Regions from separate parts of the Telluria sp. AC161 genome, predicted to be linked through region 4. Evidence: predicted binding sites of a transcription regulator. Region 4 holds the regulator's gene; each other region holds the start of a gene.
What was found. Region 4 encodes LexA, which represses DNA repair genes until DNA is damaged. Its sites were predicted from a motif close to ACTGTATNNNNATACAGT; they were not measured.

Region 1: the regulator LexA is predicted to act here: its motif matches at 1,453-1,470, upstream of ACZ0AJ_RS13995 (error-prone DNA polymerase).
Region 2: the regulator LexA is predicted to act here: its motif matches at 1,026-1,043, upstream of recA (recombinase RecA).
Region 3: the regulator LexA is predicted to act here: its motif matches at 2,928-2,945, upstream of dinB (DNA polymerase IV).

The regions. Positions count from the first base shown of each region.
Region 1 covers NZ_OZ409861.1:3,126,476-3,132,168, forward strand. Annotated here, with positions in the region: gene ACZ0AJ_RS13995 (error-prone DNA polymerase) at 1-1,427, opposite strand, end outside; gene ACZ0AJ_RS14000 (TonB-dependent receptor plug domain-containing protein) at 1,636-4,041, shown strand; gene ACZ0AJ_RS14005 (hypothetical protein) at 4,169-4,900, shown strand; gene ACZ0AJ_RS14010 (branched-chain amino acid ABC transporter substrate-binding protein) at 4,993-5,693, opposite strand, start outside.
Region 2 covers NZ_OZ409861.1:3,943,013-3,948,705, reverse strand. Annotated here, with positions in the region: gene ACZ0AJ_RS17595 (sensor histidine kinase) at 1-67, opposite strand, end outside; gene ACZ0AJ_RS17590 (response regulator) at 64-804, opposite strand; gene recA (recombinase RecA) at 1,106-2,179, shown strand; gene recX (recombination regulator RecX) at 2,255-2,719, shown strand; gene ACZ0AJ_RS17575 (DUF2889 domain-containing protein) at 3,160-3,726, shown strand; gene sucC (ADP-forming succinate--CoA ligase subunit beta) at 3,793-4,962, shown strand; gene sucD (succinate--CoA ligase subunit alpha) at 4,982-5,693, shown strand, end outside.
Region 3 covers NZ_OZ409861.1:4,279,701-4,285,393, forward strand. Annotated here, with positions in the region: gene ACZ0AJ_RS19055 (L-asparaginase) at 1-101, opposite strand, end outside; gene ACZ0AJ_RS19060 (asparaginase domain-containing protein) at 247-732, shown strand; gene ACZ0AJ_RS19065 (recombination-associated protein RdgC) at 823-1,719, opposite strand; gene dinB (DNA polymerase IV) at 1,795-2,901, opposite strand; gene ACZ0AJ_RS19075 (S8 family peptidase) at 3,012-4,811, opposite strand; gene ACZ0AJ_RS19080 (S8 family peptidase) at 5,169-5,693, opposite strand, start outside.
Region 4 covers NZ_OZ409861.1:3,022,301-3,027,993, forward strand. Annotated here, with positions in the region: gene ACZ0AJ_RS13545 (replicative DNA helicase) at 1-292, opposite strand, end outside; gene rplI (50S ribosomal protein L9) at 412-864, opposite strand; gene rpsR (30S ribosomal protein S18) at 901-1,191, opposite strand; gene priB (primosomal replication protein N) at 1,220-1,519, opposite strand; gene rpsF (30S ribosomal protein S6) at 1,557-1,964, opposite strand; gene lexA (transcriptional repressor LexA) at 2,259-2,888, shown strand; gene ACZ0AJ_RS13575 (tetratricopeptide repeat protein) at 2,952-3,656, opposite strand; gene ACZ0AJ_RS13580 (cystathionine gamma-synthase family protein) at 3,833-5,074, opposite strand; gene purF (amidophosphoribosyltransferase) at 5,077-5,693, opposite strand, start outside.

The DNA.
Region 1 (5,693 bases), 100 kb from region 4:
AGGTCGGCGCGGCTGTCGAACCAGTGGTGGGTCTTGGCCACCTTCTCGACGATGCCAAGGTCGATCCCCAGCGCGCGGCCGCTGTCCCGCAGCGCGCTCTTGGGGCGGTAGCTGATCACCACCGCCGCCAGCGCCGCGCGATCGCGCCCGTATTTGTTGTAGATGTACTGGATGACTTCTTCGCGCCGCTGGTGCTCGAAGTCGACATCGATGTCGGGCGGCTCGTTGCGCTCGCGCGAGATGAAGCGCTCGAACAGCAGGCTGGCGCGGGCCGGATCGACCTCGGTGATGCCCAGGCAATAGCAGACGGCCGAATTGGCCGCCGAACCGCGGCCCTGGCACAGGATGTGCTGCGAGCGGGCGAAGCGCACGATGTCGTACACCGTCAAGAAGTAGTGCTCGTAACGCATCTCGGAAATCAGCGCCAGCTCGTGCTCGATCTGCGCCTGCACCTTGGCTGGGATGCCGTCGCGAAAACGCCGGTGCGCGCCGATCCAGGTTTCGGCGCGCAAAAAGCTCGCTGCCGTGTGGCCAGGCGGTACGACTTCGTCCGGGTATTCGTAGCGCAGCTCGTCGAGCGAGAATGTGCACAGGCGCGCCACGCGCACCGTTTCGGCCAGCACCTGGGGCGTGTACAGATTGGCCAGGCGCAGGCGCGAGCGCAGGTGCTGCTCGGCGTTCTGCGCCAGCCCGTAGCCGCAGTCGGCCACCGCCTTGTTCAGGCGCGTGGCGGTGAGCGTGTCCTGCAGTGGTTTGCGCGAGCGCACGTGCATGCACACGTGGCCCAGTGCCACGATCGGCAAGCCGTGCTGCCAGCCGACTTCTTCGACCGTGGCGCGGTGCGCATCGTCGAACGCGCGGTGCAGCGATGTCAGGCCCAGCCAGGCGCGGCCCGGGAAGGTCGTCGCCATCCACGCCGCCTGCGCGTGCAGGCGATCGACGTCCTGCGCCTCGTGCCCCGGATACGGCGGCAGCAGGATCGCCAAGCAATCGGGCATGTGGCGCAGGTGCGCGTTCTCCGGCGCCGGGTCGGCCAGGTCATCGGGCATCAACAGGTAGGTGCCCTTCTCGGCCCGCGTGCGCCCGAGCGTGATGAACTCGGACAGGTTGCCATAGCCCTCGCGGTTCTGCGCCAGCAGGATCAGTGACGGCGCCGGGCTGCCATCGGGGTTCTGCAAATGAAAATGCGCGCCGATGATGAGCGGCAGGCCGGCCTCCTTGGCCTCGGCATGTGCGCGCACGACGCCAGCCAGCGAGCATTCGTCAGTGATCCCCAGCGCGAAGTACCCGAGCTGCACCGCGCGCAGGACCAGTTCCTCGGCATGCGACGCCCCTTGCAGGAACGAGAAGTTCGACAGGCAGAACAACTCGGCATAGGGCGGCAGGGTTGTGGCTGCGGGGGGCTGGTTGGTCGGAGGCTGTATCACGCCGGGCTCATGTCAAATGACAAATACTGTATAAAAACACAGTATAGCCGACCTTTTTGACGGCAAGCGCGTTATTTACCGCAGGTAATTAATTATGCAAGCGACTTGATAATACAAAGTTATACAATCAGAACGTTGTGTTAATGCCACATTGCAACGGTAATCGAAGGATCCATTGATAGTATCCGAACATCCTTCGGAGAAACCAGTGCTCAAACTCAAAATCATGCCCCGTTCCGTGTTGGCCAGTCTGTATGGCAGCACCATTCTTGCTTCCCTTGCCCTCGCCCCTGGCGCAGTCCAGGCGCAAACCGCACCCGCCATCACCACCGACGCCGTCGTGCCGAGCGTGAGCGTCGTCGGCTCGCGCCGCGTTGGCGCTGCCTCCAGCACCGACACCCCAGTGGCCATCGACTTCATCCCGATGACCAAGGCGGCCGAACAAAGCGGCCAGTTCGACCTCGCGCAGGTGCTGAGCAACCTGTCGCCGTCGTTCAACTCGACGCGCCAGACCGGCGCCGACGGCGCCGACCTGATCGACTCGGCCGCCCTGCGCGGCCTGGGCTCAGACCAGACCCTGGTGCTCGTCAACGGCAAGCGCCGCCACACGGTCGCGCTGGTGAACCTGTTCGGCGCGCGCAACCGCGGCAACACCGGCACCGACATGAACGGCATTCCCGTGATGGCGATCCGCGAAGTGCAGGTGCTGCGCGATGGCGCCGCCGCCCAATACGGCTCGGACGCGATTGCCGGCGTGATCAACATCGACCTGAAGAAAAGCCTGGGCTGCGAATCGGTAGCCGGCTACGGCCAGTACACCGAGGGCGACGGCGAGAACTGGCAGGCATCGGCCTACTGCGGCGTGGCCCTCGGCGGCGGCGTGCTGGGCATCACCGGCGAATACTCGGACCGCGGCCGCTCCAACCGTTCCGAGCCCGGCAACCCGCGCATCATCGGCGACACCAAAGCCGACAACCAGACCATTTACCTGAACGGCGAATTCCCGGCCGGCGCGGGCGGCAAGTTCTACTTCACCGCCGGCGTGCAGCAGCGCGACGCGTCGTCGGCCGCCTTCGGCCGCGAAGGCCTGGGCTCCGAAGACATCCCGTCGCGCAATTCGGCCGCGATGTACCCGGACGGCTTCGTGCCGTTCATCAATGGCAAGGTCGATGACCGCTGGGGCACCGTCGGCTACCGCTGGACGGCAGGCGAATGGAATGCCGACCTGTCGCAAACCTACGGCTACAACCGCCTGAAGTACAACATCTCCAACACGCTCAACGCCTCGATCGCCAATCTGGATCTGCTGACCGGCGGCCAGGGCCGCAGCGCCGACCGCTTCTACGCGGGCGCGTTCTCGTTCCGCCAGGCGACCACCAACGCCGACATCAGCCGCTTCTACAGCGACGTATTCAAGGGCATGAACGTCGCGTTCGGCCTGGAGCACCGCCGCGAGAACTACAAGATCTTCGCCGGCGAAGTCGGTTCGTGGATCGACGCCGATGGTGTGGGCTTGGGGGGCAACGCCGGTAGTCAGGGCTTCCCGGGCTTCCAGCCGGGCGACGAAACCGATACCGACCGTCACAGCAACGCGGCCTACGTCGACATCGAAACCGACCTGACCGACCGCCTCAAGATCCAGACCGCGCTGCGCTACGAGCGCTACTCGGACTTCGGCTCGACTACCACCGGCAAGCTCGCCGCCGCCTATCGCCTGGCACCGGACCTGCTGCTGCGCGGCTCGGCCAGCACGGGCTTCCGCGCGCCGTCGCTGCAGCAGGCGTACTTCTCGTCGACCTTCACCGACTTCGTCAGCGGCCAGCCGCTGGACGTCGTTCTGGCGCCGAATGGTGGCCGCGTGGCCGCTGCCGCTGGCATCCCGCAACTGAAGGACGAAGAATCGAAGAGCTACACGCTGGGTCTGACCTGGTCGCCAACGCAGGCACTGTCGGTCACGGCCGACCTGTACCGCATCGACATCGATGACCGCATCGTGCTGTCGGGCCGCTTTGACGCCGACAATTACCCGGCGCTGGGCGCGACGCTGCAGCAGCTGGGCGTGGGCCAGGCGCAGTTCTTCGTCAACTCGGTCGACACCAAGACGCAGGGCCTGGACCTGACGGTCTCGCACCGCGCCAACGTGGCCGCGGGCCGCCTGACGACGTTCCTGGCCGCCAACTTCAGCAAGACCGAAGTGCAGCGCGTGAAAGCGCCAGCCGCACTGGCAGGCTTCGAAGACGTGCTGCTGTCCGAGCGCGAGCGCCTGTTCATCGAAGAAGGCGCGCCGCGCCGCAAGGCCACGCTGGGCTTCGACTACGTTCAGGGCAAGCTGGAAACCGCGCTGCGCGTGATCCACTTCGGTCCGCAAACGCTGGGCACGTTCTCGGGTCCACCGGTGCCGAACCAGAAGTACGAAGCCAAGACGTCGGCCGACCTGGCCTTCACGTGGGCCTTCACCGAGAAGACCCGCCTGACGGTGGGCGGCACCAACATCTTCGACGTCAAGCCAACCGTGCAGGATGCGAACGAGACCGACAACGGCTTCAAGTACGAGAGCGTGCAGTTCGGCCTGAATGGCGCGGCGCTGTTCGCGCGCCTGGCGCACCGGTTCTGATCTAATCTGGCTGCGCGGTGAAACAACGGCCTGCAAGCGATTGCAGGCCGTTTTTTATTGGCGCCGGCCGGGCGGGCACGCTGTGTCAGAATGGCGCCTGTCGTCCAAGCCCCTACCTGAAAGCACCATGCACAAACTGATTGCCGAATTGATGCGGCTGTATCTTCCCGCCGATGTGCTGCCGTCCGACATCCTCGCACTGCCGGTCAGCCTGACGGGCGGCGACGGCCAGACGCGCGCCATGATGATCCCGTTTCGCAAGACCAGGGGTGCCGACAGCGAAGCGCACTGGACGCGGCTGTGCGAAGTGGCCAATGCGCTGCAGACGACGCTCAAGCTGCCCGCGCCCGCAGTGAGCATCTCGGGCGGCGATGCGTATTATTTGTGGCTGTCGCTCGCGACGCCGGTGCCGGCCGAGCGCGCGCAGGCTTTTCTCGAGCGCCTGCGTGATGCGTATTTCCCCGAGGTCGAGCTGGCGCCGGACGCGGTGCGCGCGCCGGTCGCCCTGCCACCCTGCCTGCACCCGCGCACCGGCAAGTGGGCCGCCTTCATCCACCCGGGCATGGGCGCGTCATTTGCCGACGAACCGGGGCTGGACATGCAGCCGCCGCCGAACGGGCAGGTTGGATTCCTGGAGGGGTTGGAGAGTATCGATGCGGAGCAGTTCGAGCATGCGTGGCGGCTGCTCGAACCGACCGCGGTGAGTGCGCAGGTAGCTGCGCCCGCGCCCGTGCCTGCGGCTGCGTCTACACCTGCGCCGCCGGCAGGCTTGCTGCTGAAAGACGCGACGCTGGAAGACATCGTGCGCCACCTGCACGCGAAGAATATCGAGCCGACTTTCCGGCATTTAGTGGCGTAGGGTGGACGGGTTTCCCGTCCACGCGTTCAAACAGTCATCGCGATGTGGCTACGCCGGCTTGGTTTGAACGCGTGGACGGCGAGCCGTCCACCCTACTTGGTCACCGTGATCAAGGAGCGCTTGCCGCCCTTGAACCCATACAAGGTGATCGTCCCGTCACGCACATCGCCGCGCGCATCGAACGCCACCGGCCCGGTCACGCCCTTGTAATTGGCTTTGGCCAGGAATGGCAGGTATTTCGCCGGGACGGCCGATCCGGCCTTGACCATCGCGTCGGCCATGACCATCGTCGCGTCGTACGCATACGGCGCGTTGATCTGCACATCGATGCCGAAACGCTTCTTGTAGTCGGCGCGGAACTTGTCCATGCCGGCTTTGCCTTCACCGCGCACGCCGCCCGCTTCCGCGCACACGACCTGGCCGTCGACCATGGTGCCGCCGGAGAGCTTGAAGATCTCGTCCGAGCAGATGCCGTCGCCGCCCATCATGCGCACGTTCATGCCCAGCTGCTTCATCTGGCGCAGCATCGGGCCGGCCGTGGCGCTCAGGCCACCGAAGAAGACCATGTCCGGCTTGGTGGCGCGGATGCGGGTGACGATGGCGCTGAAGTCGGTCGCCTTGTCGTTGGTGAATTCGCGCGCGACGATCGTGCCGCCCTGCTGTTGCAGACTCCTGGAAAACTCCATCACCAGGCCCTGGCCGTAGGCCGTGCGGTCATCGACGACGGCCACGCGGCGCACCTTCATGGCGCCGGTCGCGTAACGGCCCAGGGCCTGGCCCAGCTGCACGTCGT
Region 2 (5,693 bases), 920 kb from region 4:
GTGGAACGTAGAGCGGCTCGAACTGCTGCTGCTGCTGCGCGGGCTCGGGCGTGAAGCCGGCGTTCACTTGTCGGCGGCGGTGGCGGCGATGCGGGCGTCGTTCGCGGCGGCAGCAGCTGCAGCGGCCGCGCTGGCCTCGGAGAATTTCTCGAGGCAATAGCCCAGGCCGCGAACGGTGGCGATGCGCACGCCGCCGACCTCGATTTTCTTGCGCAGGCGGTGCACATACACCTCGATGGCATTGTTGGAAACTTCTTCGCCCCATTCGCACAGGTGGTCGACCAGTTGCTCCTTGGAGACGAGGCGCCCGGTGCGCGCCAGCAGCACTTCGAGCAGGCCCAGCTCGCGCGCCGACAGGTCGAGCATCTGGTCGTTGATGTAGGCGCTGCGGCCGACCTGGTCATAGACCAGCGGGCCATGGCGCACGACGGCCGCGCCGCCGCCGGCGCCGCGCCGGGTCAGCGCCCGCACCCGCGCTTCGAGCTCGGACAGCGCAAACGGCTTGGCCATGTAGTCGTCGGCACCCAGGTCGAGACCCTCGACGCGCTGTTCGACGGAATCGGCCGCAGTGAGGATCAACACAGGGAGCAGCGAGGCGCGGGCGCGCAGGCGGCGCAGCACTTCAAGCCCGGACATCTTCGGCAGGCCCAGATCGAGAATGAGCAGATCGAACTCCTGCGTGGACAGGGCGGTATCGGCATCCTGGCCGTTCTTGACACAATCGATGGCGTAGCCGGACTGGCGCAGGGAGCGCGTCAGGCCATCGGCAAGTACGCTATCATCTTCGGCAAGCAGAATTCGCATGGGGCACCTCGGGTTTTGATTATAAGCACGTCGTTCCCGCGGAGGCGGGAACCCAAGTTCCTGGCATTGTGGTTGCGGTTCACGCAGGCTGCTTGCGCAAGACCTGGATCCCCGCCTGCGCGGGGATGACGGTCGGCTCCTATTGTGTTGGATTTACCGTCACAATGCGAGTCCTGAGCGATTGTTGGTAAGATAACCACGTCTTTTCGCTTGCAAAAACCACTGGATTTTTATACAGTACTGGCTCTTGAAGTGCGCGTGACCGCCCACACCTTGCCTACTCCACGACAGAAAGTACACCATGGACGACAAAAAAACCGCATTGAACGCCGCTGATAAGGGCAAGGCGCTGGCTGCCGCCCTGGCGCAGATTGAAAAGCAGTTCGGCAAGGGCTCGGTGATGCGCATGGATGCGAACACGCCGGTCGAAGAAGTACAAACGGTCTCCACCGGCTCGCTGGGCCTGGACATCGCGCTGGGCGTCGGTGGCCTGCCGCGCGGCCGTATCGTCGAGATCTACGGTCCTGAATCGTCGGGTAAAACCACCCTGACGCTGCAAACCATCGCCCAGATGCAAAAACTGGGTGGCACCTGCGCGTTCATCGACGCCGAGCACGCACTCGACGTCACCTACGCGCAAAAGCTGGGCATCAACCTGAGCGAACTGCTGATCTCGCAGCCGGATACCGGCGAGCAGGCGCTTGAAATCACCGACGCGCTGGTGCGCTCGGGCAGTGTCGACCTGGTCGTCATCGACTCAGTCGCGGCCCTGACGCCACGCGCCGAAATCGAAGGCGATATGGGCGACTCGCTGCCCGGCCTGCAGGCACGCCTGATGTCGCAAGCGCTGCGCAAGCTGACCGGCTCGATCAACCGCACCAACACGCTGGTCATCTTCATCAACCAGATCCGCATGAAGATCGGCGTCATGTTCGGCAGCCCTGAGACCACCACCGGTGGTAACGCGCTGAAGTTCTACGCATCGGTGCGCCTGGACATCCGTCGTACCGGCTCGATCAAGTCGGGTGACGAAGTGATCGGTAACGAAACCAAGGTCAAGGTCGTCAAGAACAAGATTGCCCCGCCATTCAAGGAAGCGCACTTCGACATTCTTTATGGAGAAGGCACGTCCCGTGAAGGCGAAATTCTGGATCTCGGCGCAGATAACAAAATCGTCGAGAAGTCGGGCTCGTGGTACAGCTACAACGGCGAGCGTATTGGTCAGGGTAAAGACAACGCGCGTCAGTTCCTGCGTGACCGTCCAGCCCTGGCGCGTGAGATCGAAAACAAGGTCCGTACTGCCTTGGGTGTGCGTGAGCTGCCACCGACGATCGGTGGTGACGATAAGCCGAAGCTGCAGGCGGTTGGTGAATAATCAGCCGGGCGCAAGGTGCGGTGGTAGCAGCTTGCCACCAGCGCCCGGCGCCATGCTGATAGGCTGACGTTACCCATGCCAGCACCCGTACTCAGTCTCAAGGGCCGCGCGCTGCGCTATCTGTCGCAGCGCGAGCACAGCCGCTTCGAATTGCGCCGCAAGCTGTCCAAGTATGCGGAAGAGGGCGATGACGTCGATGCCCTGCTCGATTTTCTTGAAAAAAATAACTGGTTGTCGCAGGAGCGCTTCGCCGAATCCCTGGTCAACCGTAAAGCGAGCCGTTATGGCGACAGTCGCGTGATGGCCGAATTGAAAAATCATGGATTAACGACCGAGGCACTGGTCGACATCAAGGCCGGGCTGTCCGACAGCGAGACCGCGCGTGCGGTCGAAGTCTGGCAACGCAAGTTTGGTACGGTTGCCGAGGATGCCGCGGCGCGCGCCAAGCAGATGCGCTTCTTGCTGCAGCGTGGTTTTTCCCAGCGTGCGGCGCGTGCGGCGATGCAGGGTGCGCCCGACGACGATGAGTTTCCCGACTAATTAACGTTTTCGTGATCGCTTGCAGTCACGAGTGACGACGCGATGCTGCCTCAGGCGCCAGCGTGGAGCGTCATCCCCGATATGCCAAGGCATATTCCTCAACGGGCGATGGCGCTGCACGCTGGCGCTTTTTTACGTCTGCGGTGTCCACAACGAAAATCCATATCTCTCATTCATGGCATGAATGGCAGCCCCTGGCCGCTGTCCTTCATGCGCATACCATATGCGTCAAACACGCTGTCAAGCGCCTGCCAAGTCCGGGCATCTCCGTCGACGTTGGCCGTGGTGTCCCCTTTTAGCGATGCACCGGGCGGGACGCTGTGATAAACTTTACGGGTTTAAGCAGCGCCGCATGAGCGGTTGTTGCCGCAGAAGCTGCGGTGACGTGCACTAGCACACCGGCTGCATCACTAACCGCCGTCTCGACGGCACTGGTATTTATGCCTTTGTCTCTTCCCGTATCGCGCTCGCTCCGGCATACGCGCGCCATCACAGTCGACGCCTATGCGCGCGACGATGGCATGTGGGATCTTGATGCCAGCATCCGCGATGTGAAAACGCGTACTGTTGAACTTGCTTCCGGCGAACGGCCCGGCGGCACGCCAGTGCACGACCTGAAGCTGCGTGTCACGATCGACCGCGACCTGAACATCGTCGATGCCGAAGCCGCATCCGATGCCGTCCCGTATCCGGGCTTTTGCGATACCATCGGCCCTGCCTACAAGAAGTTGATCGGGCTCTCGCTCGTGAACCATTTCCGGTTGCATCTGAAAGATCGCCTGTCCGGCGTGCTCGGCTGCACCCACCTGACCGAACTGGCCCAGGTGCTGCCTACTGCAGCGCTGCAAGCCTTTGCTGACGACACCGTCGATGCCCCAGGCGGGCAAGGCGTCACGTCATCCGACCGTCCATTTGAGCTCGACCGTTGCCATGCCCTGCGCAGCGACGGCCCCGCCGTGGCCAAATATTACCCGCGCTGGTCCATCAAGGCCGTGTCGGCGGGTTAAGTCGTCGTTTGTTTTTTTTGTAGTTCAACCGTTTCTAATTCAGTAATAGATAGAAGGGAAGCCAGCATGAAGATCCATGAGTATCAGGGCAAAGAAATCCTCCGAAAATTCGGGGTGACCGTTCCGCGCGGCATTCCGTGCATGTCGGTCGAAGAGGCTGTCAAAGCTGCTGAAGAACTGGGTGGTCCGGTCTGGGTCGTCAAGGCACAGATCCACGCTGGTGGCCGTGGCAAGGGCGGCGGCGTCAAGGTCGCCAAATCGCTCGAGCAGGTCAAGGAATACGCTGACCAGATCATGGGCATGCAGCTGATCACGCACCAGACCAGCCCGGAAGGCCAGAAAGTCCGTCGCCTGATGGTCGAAGAAGGCGCCGACATCAAACAAGAACTGTATGTCTCGCTCGTCACCGACCGCGTAAGCCAGAAAGTCGTGCTGATGGCCTCGTCGGAAGGCGGCATGGACATCGAAGAAGTCGCACACAGCAACCCGGAAAAAATCCACAACGTCATCATCGACCCGAAAGTCGGCCTGACCGATGAGCAGGCTGACGACGTCGCCGCCAAGATCGGTGTGCCAGCCGGCTCGATCGCCGACGCACGTGCGAACCTGCAGGGCCTGTACAAAGCCTACTGGGAAACCGATGCATCGTTGGCCGAAATCAACCCGCTGATCGTTACCGGCAGCGGCAAGATCATCGCCCTGGACGCCAAATTCAACTTCGACGCGAACGCGCTGTATCGCCGTCCTGAAATCGTCGCTTACCGCGATCTGGACGAAGAAGATCCAGCTGAAGTCGAAGCATCGAAATTCGACCTGGCCTACATCTCGCTCGACGGCAACATCGGCTGCCTGGTGAACGGCGCTGGTCTGGCCATGGCCACCATGGACACCATCAAGCTGTTCGGCGGTGAGCCAGCCAACTTCCTCGACGTCGGCGGTGGCGCCACGGCTGAGAAAGTGACCGAAGCGTTCAAGATCATGCTGAAGAACCCTGACCTGAAAGCCATCCTGGTCAACATCTTCGGCGGCATCATGCGTTGCGACGTCATCGCCGAAGGCGTGATCGCTGCATCGAAAGCCGTTTCGCTGCAAGTGCCGCTGGTCGTGCGCATGAAAGGCACCAACGAAGACCTGGGCAAGAAGATGCTGGCCGAATCGGGCCTGCCAATCATCGCCGCAGACACGATGGAAGACGCAGCCAAGTCGGTCGTCGCCGCTGCTGCCGGTCAAGCCTAATTGCTAAGGAAATAAAAAAATGTCGATTCTGATCAACAAAGATACCAAAGTAGTCACCCAGGGCATCACCGGCAAAACCGGTCAGTTCCACACCCGCATGTGCCGCGAGTACGCAAACGGCAAGGAAGCATTCGTTGCTGGCGTGAACCCGAAGAAAGCCGGCGAAGATTTCGAAGGCATCCCGATTTTCGCAACCGTTTCGGAAGCGAAAAAAGAAACCGGCGCCAACGTGTCGGTCATCTACGTCCCACCAGCAGGCGCAGCCGCTGCCATCTGGGAAGCCGTCGAAGCCGAGCTGGATCTGGCAATTTGCATTACCGAAGGCATTCCAGTCCGTGACATGATGGAAATCAAGGACCGTATGGCCAAAGCAGGTTCGAAGACCCTGCTGCTGGGCCCTAACTGCCCAGGCCTGATCACCCCTGACGAAATCAAGATCGGCATCATGCCAGGTCACATCCACCGCAAGGGCCGCATCGGCGTCGTCTCGCGTTCGGGTACCCTGACGTATGAAGCAGTTGCACAGCTGACCGCACTGGGCCTGGGCCAGTCGTCGGCAGTCGGCATCGGTGGTGACCCGATCAACGGTCTGAAGCACATCGACGTCATGCAGATGTTCAACGACGATCCTGATACCGACGCGGTCATCATGATCGGCGAAATCGGTGGTCCGGACGAAGCCAACGCGGCTTACTGGATCAAGGACAACATGAAGAAGCCAGTCGTCGGCT
Region 3 (5,693 bases), 1.3 Mb from region 4:
AAGCGCGCCGACACCCACCCGGTGAGCAGGTTGACATGCGTGATCACGCCATAGCCGCGATGGCGCTGGAAGATCACGGTTCCGGGGGCAACTGCTTTCATGGCAAATATGGAGATAGACTGTAGAAAAGGAAAACGATGGGGGAAATACTCATCCGATCCGGACGATTCTAGCGCAGTCGCCTGGAGATCGCCGGTGGTTTGGCGATATCATGAGGACCTTTTTTCAGCGAGTGGATAAACCAACATGACTTTGCGACTCATCGCCACCGGCGGCACTTTCGACAAGCATTACAACGAACTTAATGGCGTGCTGGGCTTCGCCGAAAGCCATTTACCAGAGGTCATCAAGCGCAGCCGCATGACGGTGCCGGTGGCGCTGGACGTGCTGCCGCTGCTCGATTCGCTCGAGATGGGCGACGCCGACCGCGAGCGTGTGCTGACGACCTGCCAGGCCGCATCCGAAAAGGCCATCGTCATCGTGCACGGCACCGACACGATGCGCGAAACGGCCGCCGTGCTGGGCGCGGCGGGCCTCGACCAGACCATCGTGCTGACCGGCGCCATGATCCCGTACTCGATCGCCAATTCTGACGCGCTGTTCAATCTGGGCTTTGCCTGCGGCGTCGCACAAGTGCTGCCGGCCGGCGTGTACGTGGCGATGAACGGTCAGGTATTCCCTTGGGATAACGTGACCAAGAACCGCAGCGCCGGCGTGTTCCAGGGATTATAAAGAGAAACGAAAAACGACAACGGCCGGACACCAGGTCCGGCCGCTCGATGCAGCGGCGCCTGATTCAGGCGCCATGTACCTGACGCCTGCTTACGCCTTGGCTTCGCCGCCCAGCGCTTCGACGATATCAGCCAGCATCTTCGACAGCTCGCCCGTCATCAGGACGATATCGTTGTCGAAACGTTCGTCGTCGTTGTGGGTCGCGCTTTCGCCTTCCTTGATCACGTCCAGCGGCTTGATGCCCTTGATCGCCAGCGACTCGGTCAGCACGAAGCTGACGCGGTCGTTCCAGGTCATGGCCAGGCGCGTGCACTGCTTGCCGGCGGCGATGTGGCGGCGGATGTCGTCCGGTTCCAGCGTGTGCTTCACGTAGCGCACGGCGGCGCGGCTCTCGCCGGTAGCGCGCAGCTCGGTGTCCTGGTCGATCGTGAAGCCGTACGGCGCTTCATCGGCTTCGAGCCAGCCGGTCATCACGGCCACTGGCGAGCGCTGCACACGGAGCGACTCCAGCGGCATCTTGTCGACGGCCTTGAGCAGCAGCTTGACGACGTCGTCGGCCTTGGCCGGGCTGGCCGCATCGACCACGAGCCAGCCATTGACCGGGTCGATCCAGGTCCAGACATTGCTGCGCAGCGTGAAGGCGCGCGGCAGCAGTTCGTCGGCCACGCGCTCCTTCAGTTCCTTCATGGCTTTTTTGCCAGGCGGGAAGCCCTGCGCTTCTTCCATCTCGGCCGCCTTGGCCTTGGCCACCTGGTTGATGACCGATGCCGGCAGCAGTTTCTTTTCGGTGCCCAGCATGATCAGCATCTGCTTGTTCACGACATGGACCAGGCCGCCATTCAGGCGCGGTGCGTCCCAGCCCTGGCGCAGCAATTCATTGCTGTTGGCAGGCACGAAGCTGCCCGGCTCGAGGGCCTTTTCCAGCTGTTCAGGGGTGTAGGCCCAAGGGGCCGGCAGGCGGTAGATCTGGAGATTCTTGAACCACATAGGTTTAATCCACTTGTTTCAGTATTTCTAGGGAACGACATTCTACGCTGCACAGCCGCCGCAGCGTCAAAAATGTCAGGGGGTTGTCACGTCGTCCGGAGAATCGTCGAACAGCCGTAACTGCTCGACAATTTCGGTGTCGCTCAGGCGCACGCCGACGCCCAATAATCTCACCGGCCGGCTGGCGCGCGCCCAGCCGGTCTCCAGTAAACGTCCATAAGTCGGAATGTTGGGCGCATATCCCACACATTCGACGGTTGTCTGCTGAAAGTCCGAAAACTTGATCTTCACGAACAGCTTGTTGATGAATTTTTCAGCATTTGCGCGCTTGATGCGGCCCAGCAAATGCTCGTGCAAATCGGGCAGCAGCTTCAGGCAGGCGGCCAGGTCGGGCACGTCCGGCGTATAGGTTTCCTCGGTGCTGATCGACTTGCGCTCACGCGAAGTATTGACTTCGCGATGGTCGATCCCGCGGCTCAGGTCATACAGCCGTACGCCGAAGCTGCCCATATGCTCTTGCAGCTTGTCCAGGCTCCAGCCGCGCAGGTCGGCGCAGGTCTGGGCACCGAGCCGGTTGAGTTTCTCGGCCGTGACTTTGCCGACGCCGTGCAGTTTCTTGACCGGCAGCGCCGCGACAAACGCATCGACTTCTTCGGGCCGCACCAGGAACAGGCCGTCGGGCTTGTTCCAGTCGCTGGCGATCTTGGCCACAAACTTGTTCGGGCCCACGCCTGCCGAGGCCGTGATGCCCACCGTCTCGACGATGCGGCGCCGGATCTCCTGCGCGATCAGCGTCGCACTGCCCTTGCAGTGCGGCGAATCGGTCACGTCCAGGTAGGCTTCGTCGAGCGACAGCGGCTCGACGATCTTCGTGTAATCCTGGTAGATGGCCATGATCTGGCTGGACGCAATGCGGTACTTTTCCATCGCCGGCGGAATCACCACCAGCTCCGGGCACAGCTTCATCGCCTGGGCCGTGGCCATCGCCGAATGGATGCCGAACCGGCGCGCCTCATAATTGCAGGTGGCAACCACGCCACGCTGGTCGGCGCGCCCGCCCACCGCCAACGGCCGACCGCGCAACGACGGATCGTCGCGCATCTCGACCGATGCATAAAAGCAGTCGCAATCGCAGTGGATGATTTTTCGGGCTGGGGCGTTCACGCTGGCGGGCCGCCCCATGCGGTCACAAACTGCCGGGGTCGCTTACTGTAATTGCATACAGTATCTTCTAAAAATCTTCCCGGTGCAAATGTTGCTCATTTCTGGACAGCCTTCCTGTGACCACCGACTTACCGTGTCACTGCCAGCGCATACCGGCCATTGCTCGTACCGGTGCCGCCGCTGGCGTACACCACCCTTAGATAGAGGACCGCCGTGCTGGTGCTGGTATTGGCAAAGGTGGCGGTGTCGGCCACGCCGGCGCGGTTCACGCTCGCGCTCAGTTGCTTGCCTGCGCTGTTGTACAACTGCAGGTCATAGTTGGCCGTTGCCAGCACCGCGCTCAAGCTCGCCTTGAGCGTCTTGCCGGCCGGCAGATCGACCCGGAAGTAATCGGTATCGGTCGTCGTGCCCAGGTTGCCGGTAACGCTGGCATTGACTGGCGCAACCGAATCGGCGGTGGCAATGGTGTTGTTCGCTTCGCTTTCGGCGACAACAACTGGCGCGGCGCTGGTCCTGGCCCACGCGGCCGCTGCGGCTGCATCCACGATGCCGGTCCCGCACCCCGTGCAACTGGCCGGGAACGCACGCGCCGTCGACTTCAGCCTTGTTGCGATCTCGTCCGGCGTCAGGTTGGTGTTGGCCGCGAACATCAGCGCAGCCACGCCGGCCACGTGCGGCGCGGCCATCGACGTGCCCTGGTAGGCCGCGTAGGTGTCCGCCAGCGGCCCGCTCCGGCCGCTGTTGAGCGTGGAGAGCACGCCTGCGGCGCCATCGCCGCCCGGCGCAGCCACCGTGACCTGGGCGCCGAAGTTGGAATATCGTGCCCGCCCGCCAGTACGGCCTGTGGCGGCCACCGCGATCACGCCGGTGCAGTTGGCCGGGCTGGCGTTGCTGACGTCCATGGCCGAATTGCCCGCTGCGGCCACCACCACCGCGCCACGCGAGCGAGCCCCGTTGACGGCGTTCTGCATCGTGGCGCTGCATGCGCCGCCCCCGCCCAGCGACAGGTTCAGGACGCGCGCCTTGTTGGGATTGGACGGGACGCCCGCGACGACGCCGCCCGACGCCCAGGTGATCGCATCGGCGATATCGGATGTGTAGCCGCCGCATTTGCCCAGCGCGCGTACCGGCAGGATCTTGGCGTTGTACGCCACGCCCGCCACGCCGGCGCCGTTATTGGTGCGCGCCGCTACCGTGCCGGCCACATGCGTACCGTGCCAGCTGGATGGCTGGTCCGAGAATGGCTGACCGCCACCACAGGCGCCGGCCGTGACGCCGTCGCCCGGGTCGGTCGCATCGCTGTCGCGCCCATTGCCGTCATTGCCGATGGGGGCGGTGCTGATGAAGTCATAGCCCGGCAGGAACTGCCCGCTCAGATCGGCGTGTGGGCGGTAGCCGGTGTCGATCACGGCCACCACCACGCCGGTGCCGGTCGAGATATCCCAGGCTGCCGGCAGGCGCAGCCCGCCAACCGTATCGTAGTAATGCCATTGATCCGTATAGCGGGGATCGGTCGGCGTGGCCGCATGCGTCATGATGCGGTCCGGCTCGGCATATTCGATCGACGCATCGCGCATCATCATCTCCGTCGCCAGCGAGCGCACCTCGGCCAGATTGTGCCGGCGATCGAGCCTGAACACCTTTGCACCGTTCGCCAGCGCATGGCTTTCCCGGACCAGCACGCCAAACTGCTGGCCGGCGCGATCGAGCCTGGCCTTGCGCGCGCTGCTGCCGCCTTCCACGATCAGTGTCGATCCATTGGCGGCGGGCTGGGCGTCGCGGTACTTCACGATGACGCGGTCGGTTTCCAGAATGGACTGGGGCTCCTGGGAGGCCGCGGCCGCACCTGTTGGGAGAGACGCCAGCGCCAGCCAAAGTGTGGCGCAGCGCGTCAACGCCGCAGTGTGCATCGAGTGTGTTTGCTTCATGATCTTCCCGTTCAAGTTCTGCATCAGAGATGTCGATGCGCCTGAGTCATGACAAGACCAGCTGCACCGGGCGCCGCACGATAGCGGCAGATCCAAGAGTAGCCACAAGGAAACATATTGTCGCGTGGAAAATCATACCCTTTCAGCATAGTTACAACACTTGCACTGGTCGTTTTCTCATTAACATTTTTTCTTTGGCGTAACTTTTTGAACGCGAAATATGTAACGGGCAATTTCAGTTAATTAACAATTATGAACAGGGAATCCTGAGCCCAAAAAAAACACGCGCGAACGAATCGCGCGTGTCCTGGATCCAAAAAACGACCCTGGCCATGCAGATAGCGCAGGGTTACTGGCTTACCAGCTCAGTTTCAGCGTATAGCGGCCATTGGTCGCGCCGGTACCGCCCCCGTAATACGTCACACGGACATAGCGGATCGCCGTGCTGCTCGTGGTATTGGCCGAGTTGACAGTATCGGTCGCGCCGGCGCCGTTCTGGCTGGTGCCCAACTGCGCACCGGTGCTGCTGTACACGTACAGGTCGTAGTCGGCCGTCGTCGACGTCGGAGTGAGGCTCGCTGCGAGTGTCTTGCCGGCTGGCAGATCGACGCGGAAGTAATCGGTGTCGGTCGTGCTGCCCAGGTTGCCGGTAACGGTCGTGTTGCTGGCCGTGACCGGGTCTGCCGTGGCGGTCGTGTTGTTCGACTCGCTTTCGGCCAGCGTCGTGACGGGTGTGCCGCCACCGCCGCCCGTGGCCGACGCCACGGCAGCGGCCGCATCGACGATGCCGGTGCCGCAACCCGAGCAGCTGGCCGGGAACGCGCGCGCCGTCGACTTGAGTTTCGACTCGATCTCGTCCGGCGTCAGGTTGGTGTTGACCGC
Region 4 (5,693 bases):
TCGCGTTCAGGTACTGCAGGCCGCCCACGTCATCGGCCTTGCCGAGCTGGTTGCAGGCCTCGTAGACAGTGATCACGTCGGCGGGTTTGCCGCCGTTGATCAGGCGCACCATCTGTTCGAAGATGATGCGGTGGTCGTAGCGGTAGAAGTCTTCCGCATTCATGAAGTCGGCGATACGGTCCCACGCGGCGTTATCGCGCAGCAGGCCGCCAATGACGGATTGCTCGGCTTCGATGGAGTGCGGGGGGATGCGCAGGGCGTCGAGTTGCGGATCTGGAGATGCTGCGTTCATGGGCGGGATTATACCTTTTCCAGTCCTGTGACTGACATGGTTGGAAAGCCGAAAAGCAAAAAAGCCGGGCGAACCCGGCTTTTTCAGAACTGCGTGCTCAGCACATGTACAGCGTGTGCTTAGGCAGCTTCGCCCACAACAGCGACGGTGATTTCCGACACGACGTCGGTGTGCAGAGCGACTGCAACCGGGAATTCGCCGGTGGTTTTCAAAGGGCCGGTCGGCAGGCGCACTTGCGACTTCTCGACAGCGAAACCTTGCTTGGTCAGCGCTTCGGCGATGTCGAAGTTGGTGACCGAACCGAACAGACGGCCATCAACGCCGGCCTTCTGGCCGATGGTGACGGTCATGCCGCTCAGCTTGTCGCCTTCAGCCTGGGCAGCCGACAGCTTTTCAGCTGCTGCTTTTTCCAGTTCAGCGCGCTTGGCTTCGAACTCGGCGACGGCGCCGGCGGTAGCGCGGCGGGCCATTTTTTGTGGGATCAGGAAGTTACGTGCGTAACCGTCCTTGACCTTGACGACGTCGCCCAGGTTGCCGACGTTGACTACTTTTTCCAACAGAATGATTTGCATAGTGATCTCCAGATGTCTGACTGTCGTGACCGACGATTAACCGTGGTGCAGGTCGGTGTACGGCAGCAGCGCAAGGTAGCGTGCGCGCTTGATCGCGGTGTCGACCTGACGCTGGTAGTGCGCCTTGGTGCCGGTCAGACGTGCTGGCATGATCTTGCCGTTTTCCTGGACGAAGTCCTTCAGGGTGTCGACGTCCTTGTAGTCCACCTGCTCAACGCCAGCGGCGGTGAAGCGGCAGAATTTCTTGCGCTTGAACAGCGGGTTTTGCTGTTTGCGCTTCTCTTTGAGTTTCGCTTTGTTTTTGTCGAACTTTTTACCGAATGCCATTTGAGGCTCCTGTATCTAAATTGCCGGGTTAAGCGGCACTGAAATCAATGATGTGAAACACCAGGGCTTTGCTGTTGCGATTTTTCCGTGCAAGAAATCCGTTGAACCTGTAGCTGGCGCCCAATTCGGCGCTGGCAAACCTGCCCGAAATCTCGCCCGCGGCGAACGCGGGGACTTCGAACGCGACCGACCTTTCGACTCCGGCCTCTTCCTGCTGCGATTCGTGCATCAGGACGGCTGAAACGATTGGCACACCGGCCGGGGTGTAACGCAGTACGTCGCGCTCGGCGATGGTCGCCATGAGCTGGAGGTGGTTTGCGTTATGCACCCGGTGTTACTGGTTACTACGAATAACTGGGAAAAACTTAAGCAGCAGCAGGCGCTGGCGCAGCGGCTGGAGCGGCTGCTGGCGCAGCGGCTTCGGCACGGTGGCTCTTGGCTGCGTCTTCGCGCTGCACCGATTTCATCATCGGCGACGGTGCGGTTTCAGCTTTTTTCAGCTTGACGGTCAGGTGACGCAGAACCGCATCATTGAACTTGAATGCAGTTTCCAGCTCGACCAGGGTCTCGTTGTCGCATTCGATGTTCAGGCAGATGTAGTGTGCTTTTGGCAGCTTCTGGATCTGGTACGCCATCTGGCGGCGGCCCCAGTCTTCAACGCGATGGATGTTACCGCCGCGGCTGGTCACCGTGGTCTTGTAACGCTCGATCATCGCCGGGACTTGTTCGCTCTGGTCCGGATGGACGATAAAAACGATTTCATAATGACGCATGCATTACTCCTTGAGGACGTTTAACAAATGCCCACCTCGGCGTCAAGACGAGTGTGGGAAGGGAAAGCCGGCAATTATAACCTGAATATCGGTGACTTGGAAACCCCCGATGATGCGTTATCGCCTCGATTGACCTCGCATTTGGCATATCTGACTCGACAATTCCAGGGTTTTGACGGCTGTTTGCACTCTGAATCGCGATTTTCGCGATATTTTTTGCGTTTCCCCTTGCGCGCGCGAGAATACTGTACAAAAATACAGGTTACATACATAACCGGTTGCTGTAACACATTTATGCTAAAGCTCACTGCACGGCAAGAACAGATCCTGAACCTGATCAAGGAAGCGATCGAGAACACCGGTTTCCCCCCAACCCGGGCTGAAATCGCTTCTGAATTGGGTTTCCGCTCGGCCAATGCGGCTGAAGAACATCTGCAAGCACTGGCGCGCAAGGGCGCCATCGAAATTTCGCCCGGCACGTCGCGCGGCATCCGCCTGATCGGCGCGAGCGTCGAGGCGATCCCGATGCCGCCACCATCGTTCATGTCGCTGCCGCTGGTCGGGCGCGTCGCGGCGGGTAATCCAATCCTCGCGCAAGAGCACGTCGAAGCCACCTACAACGTCGACGCGGCCATGTTCGCGGCGCGGCCCGATTTTCTGCTGAAGGTCAAAGGCTGGTCGATGCGCGATGCTGGCATCATGGATGGCGACTTTTTGGCGGTCAAGAAAATCGACAGCGCCAAGAACGGGCAGATCGTCGTTGCGCGCCTGGGCGACGAAGTCACGGTCAAGCGCTATCGCAAGACGGGCGATCTGGTCGAACTGCTGCCGGAGAACCCTGACTTCGACATCATTGCCGTCTCGCCGGACGAAGAGTTCGCGCTCGAAGGCCTGGCTGTCGGCTTGATGCGTAGCTGGAACTGATGTCACGGCGCCGGCCTCCCCGGCCGGCGCCTGCTTTACGCTGCCCTGTCCTGCCTACCCCTCTCAGTTCGACGCCTTCTTCACCACCGCATTGTGCTGGTTGATGAATGCCTCGGTGGCATTGCGCCACGCGGCAAAATCCGCCAGGATCATCTTTGAATTGACCTTCGCGCCTTCCGCGATATTCTGCCGCACCTGTTCCAGGTAGGCTGCCGAGGCGTCCGCCTCCTGCTTGTTCATCAGCTTGGCGATATCGGCCGGAATCTTCTTCGTCAGCGGCGACTGCGCGTTCAAATTCGTCACCATCTTGTTGTAGCAATCCTGCCAGCCAGTCACCAGCTTGTTGACCCGATCGATCTCGTCATTCACCTTCGACACGGCCGGAATGCGCGGTGACGGGCAACGGTATTCGCCCGACTGCAGCTCGGCGCCGTCGTAGCCCTTGATCCAGTAATCGATCTCGGCGCGTTTGGTCACGCGCTGCTGCATGACGACCAGCGATTCGGCCGCGACCTTGTTGCCCTTGGCTGCCGACTTCTCGAACAATGCCCTGGCCGCCGCTTCGTCGACGGTGCCCGCTTCGCCATACCAGTACATCTGGCCCAGTTGCTGCTGCGCCTGCGGATTGCCGGCATTGGCCAGCTTGGTGTACAGCTTGAGCGCGCCCGCGTAATCCTTTTTTTCGAACAGCGCATTGGCGTCTTCCAGCTCGCCCGCATAGGCGGTGCTGGCAATAGTCAGAGAAAGGCAGAGCAGGAAACGTTTCATGGGCATCCGAAGAAAATGACAAGCTGACGATGGGGCATCATAGCCCCCTTTTACAGCGGGACTCAACCGTAAAAATGACAAGGCCGGCATCGCGCCGGCCTTCTTTGCATGGCTTTACGCCGCGCGGTAACGCCACGCGGTAACGCCGCGCGGTTACGCCACGCGGTAACGCCGCCTTACGCGTCCAGCGCCTGGCGGAAGTCCTCGACCAGGTCATCGGTATCCTCGATGCCCACCGACACACGAATCAGCGACTCGGCAATGCCCATGCTGGCGCGGCGCTCGGCGCCCATCTCGAAGAAGATCGTGTGCGCCACCGGGATGACCAGCGTGCGGTTATCACCCAGGTTCGAGGCAGGAATCGCCAGCTGCAGGCGGTTGAGGTAATCGAACGGATCGATGGACTCGTGCAGCTCAAAGCTGAGCAGCGAACCGCCAGCGCGGAACAGCGACGTGACGATACCGTGCTGTGGATGCGACACCAGGCCCGGGTAGTGGACCTTTGCCACACGCTCGTCCGCCTCGAGCATTGTGGCCAGCGCCAGTGCATTGGCGCAGGTACGGGTCATGCGCAGCGCCAGCGTCTCGGCGCCAACAGCGATGTGATGCGCCGCTTCCGGCCCGAGCGACGCGCCGAAGTCGCGCAGCGCTTTCGCGCGCAGCTGCGCCATGCCCTGGGCGTGCGCCGGCTGCTTGCGGAAGTTCGGTGCGATGTTCGGATACGCGCTCCAGTCGAACAGGCCGGTATCGGTCAGCGCGCCGCCCAGCGCGATGCCATGGCCGCCAATCGACTTGGTCAGCGAATTGACCACGAGCCCGGCGCCCACGCTTTTCGGGCGGAACAGCCATGGCGACGTCATCGTGTTGTCGACCACGTACAGGATGCCCCGCTCACGGCACAGCTCGCCGATGCGGGCCAGGTCCGCCACTTGCGTGCGCGGATTGGCGATCGTCTCGACAAACACCATGCGCGTGTTCGGTGTCAGGGCCGCTTCGACTTGCGCCACGTCGGTGGGATCGACAAAGGCAACATCGACGCCCTGCCCCGCCACCGTCTGCCACAGGCTGTTGGTATTGCCAAACAGGAAGCTCGAAGAAACGATGGCGTCGCCTGCTTTGAGCAGCGCCTGGAACAGCGCGCCGATGGCTGCCATGCCGGTGCCGAAGCACAGCGTGGCGACGCCATCTTCCATCTTGCTGACCTTGTCCTCAAGCGCGCTGATGGTGGGATTGCCCTGGCGACCATAACGGAAGCCCGGCTCCTTGCCCTGGAACACGGAGGCCAGCTGACGCGCATCCGTGTAGCCGAACGCGACCGACGTGTGGATCGGCTTGTGCAGCGAACCGTGCTCGATCGGCTTGTGCCGGTCGTTGTGCAGGATCGTCGTGGTAAAGCCGTAGGTCTTTTTCTCGCTCATGCTTACTCGGCTGGAACGGCAGGGTTCAGATTCAGTTGGGTGCGGACCTGGTCTTCATCCTTGGCAGCAGGATTGTGACGCGCGGTTTCCTGGCGATCGAGGTATTCCGGGGTCACGTCGCCCGTCACGTAGATGCCGTCGAAGCACGATGCCTCGAAGTTCTTCAGTGCCGGATTAACGTCCGAAATCGAACGCTTGAGGGCGTCGATGTCCTGGTAGATCACGCGATCGGCCGTGATCTCGCGGCAGACTTCTTCGGTCGTGCGGCCGTACGCGATCAGCTCGTCGCGGGTCGGCATGTCGATGCCGTACACGTTCGGGTACAGCACCGGTGGCGCGGCCGAGGCGAAGTACACCTTGCGCGCGCCGGCTTCACGGGCCATCTGCACGATCTCGCGGCTGGTCGTGCCGCGCACGATCGAGTCGTCGACCAGCAGCACGTTCTTGTCCTTGAATTCGGAAATGATCGCGTTGAGCTTCTGGCGTACCGACTTCTTGCGCATGCCCTGGCCCGGCATGATGAAGGTGCGGCCGATGTAGCGGTTCTTGATGAAGCCTTCACGGTATTCGACGCCCAGTTTCAACGCCAGCTGGATGGCAGCCGGACGCGACGAATCGG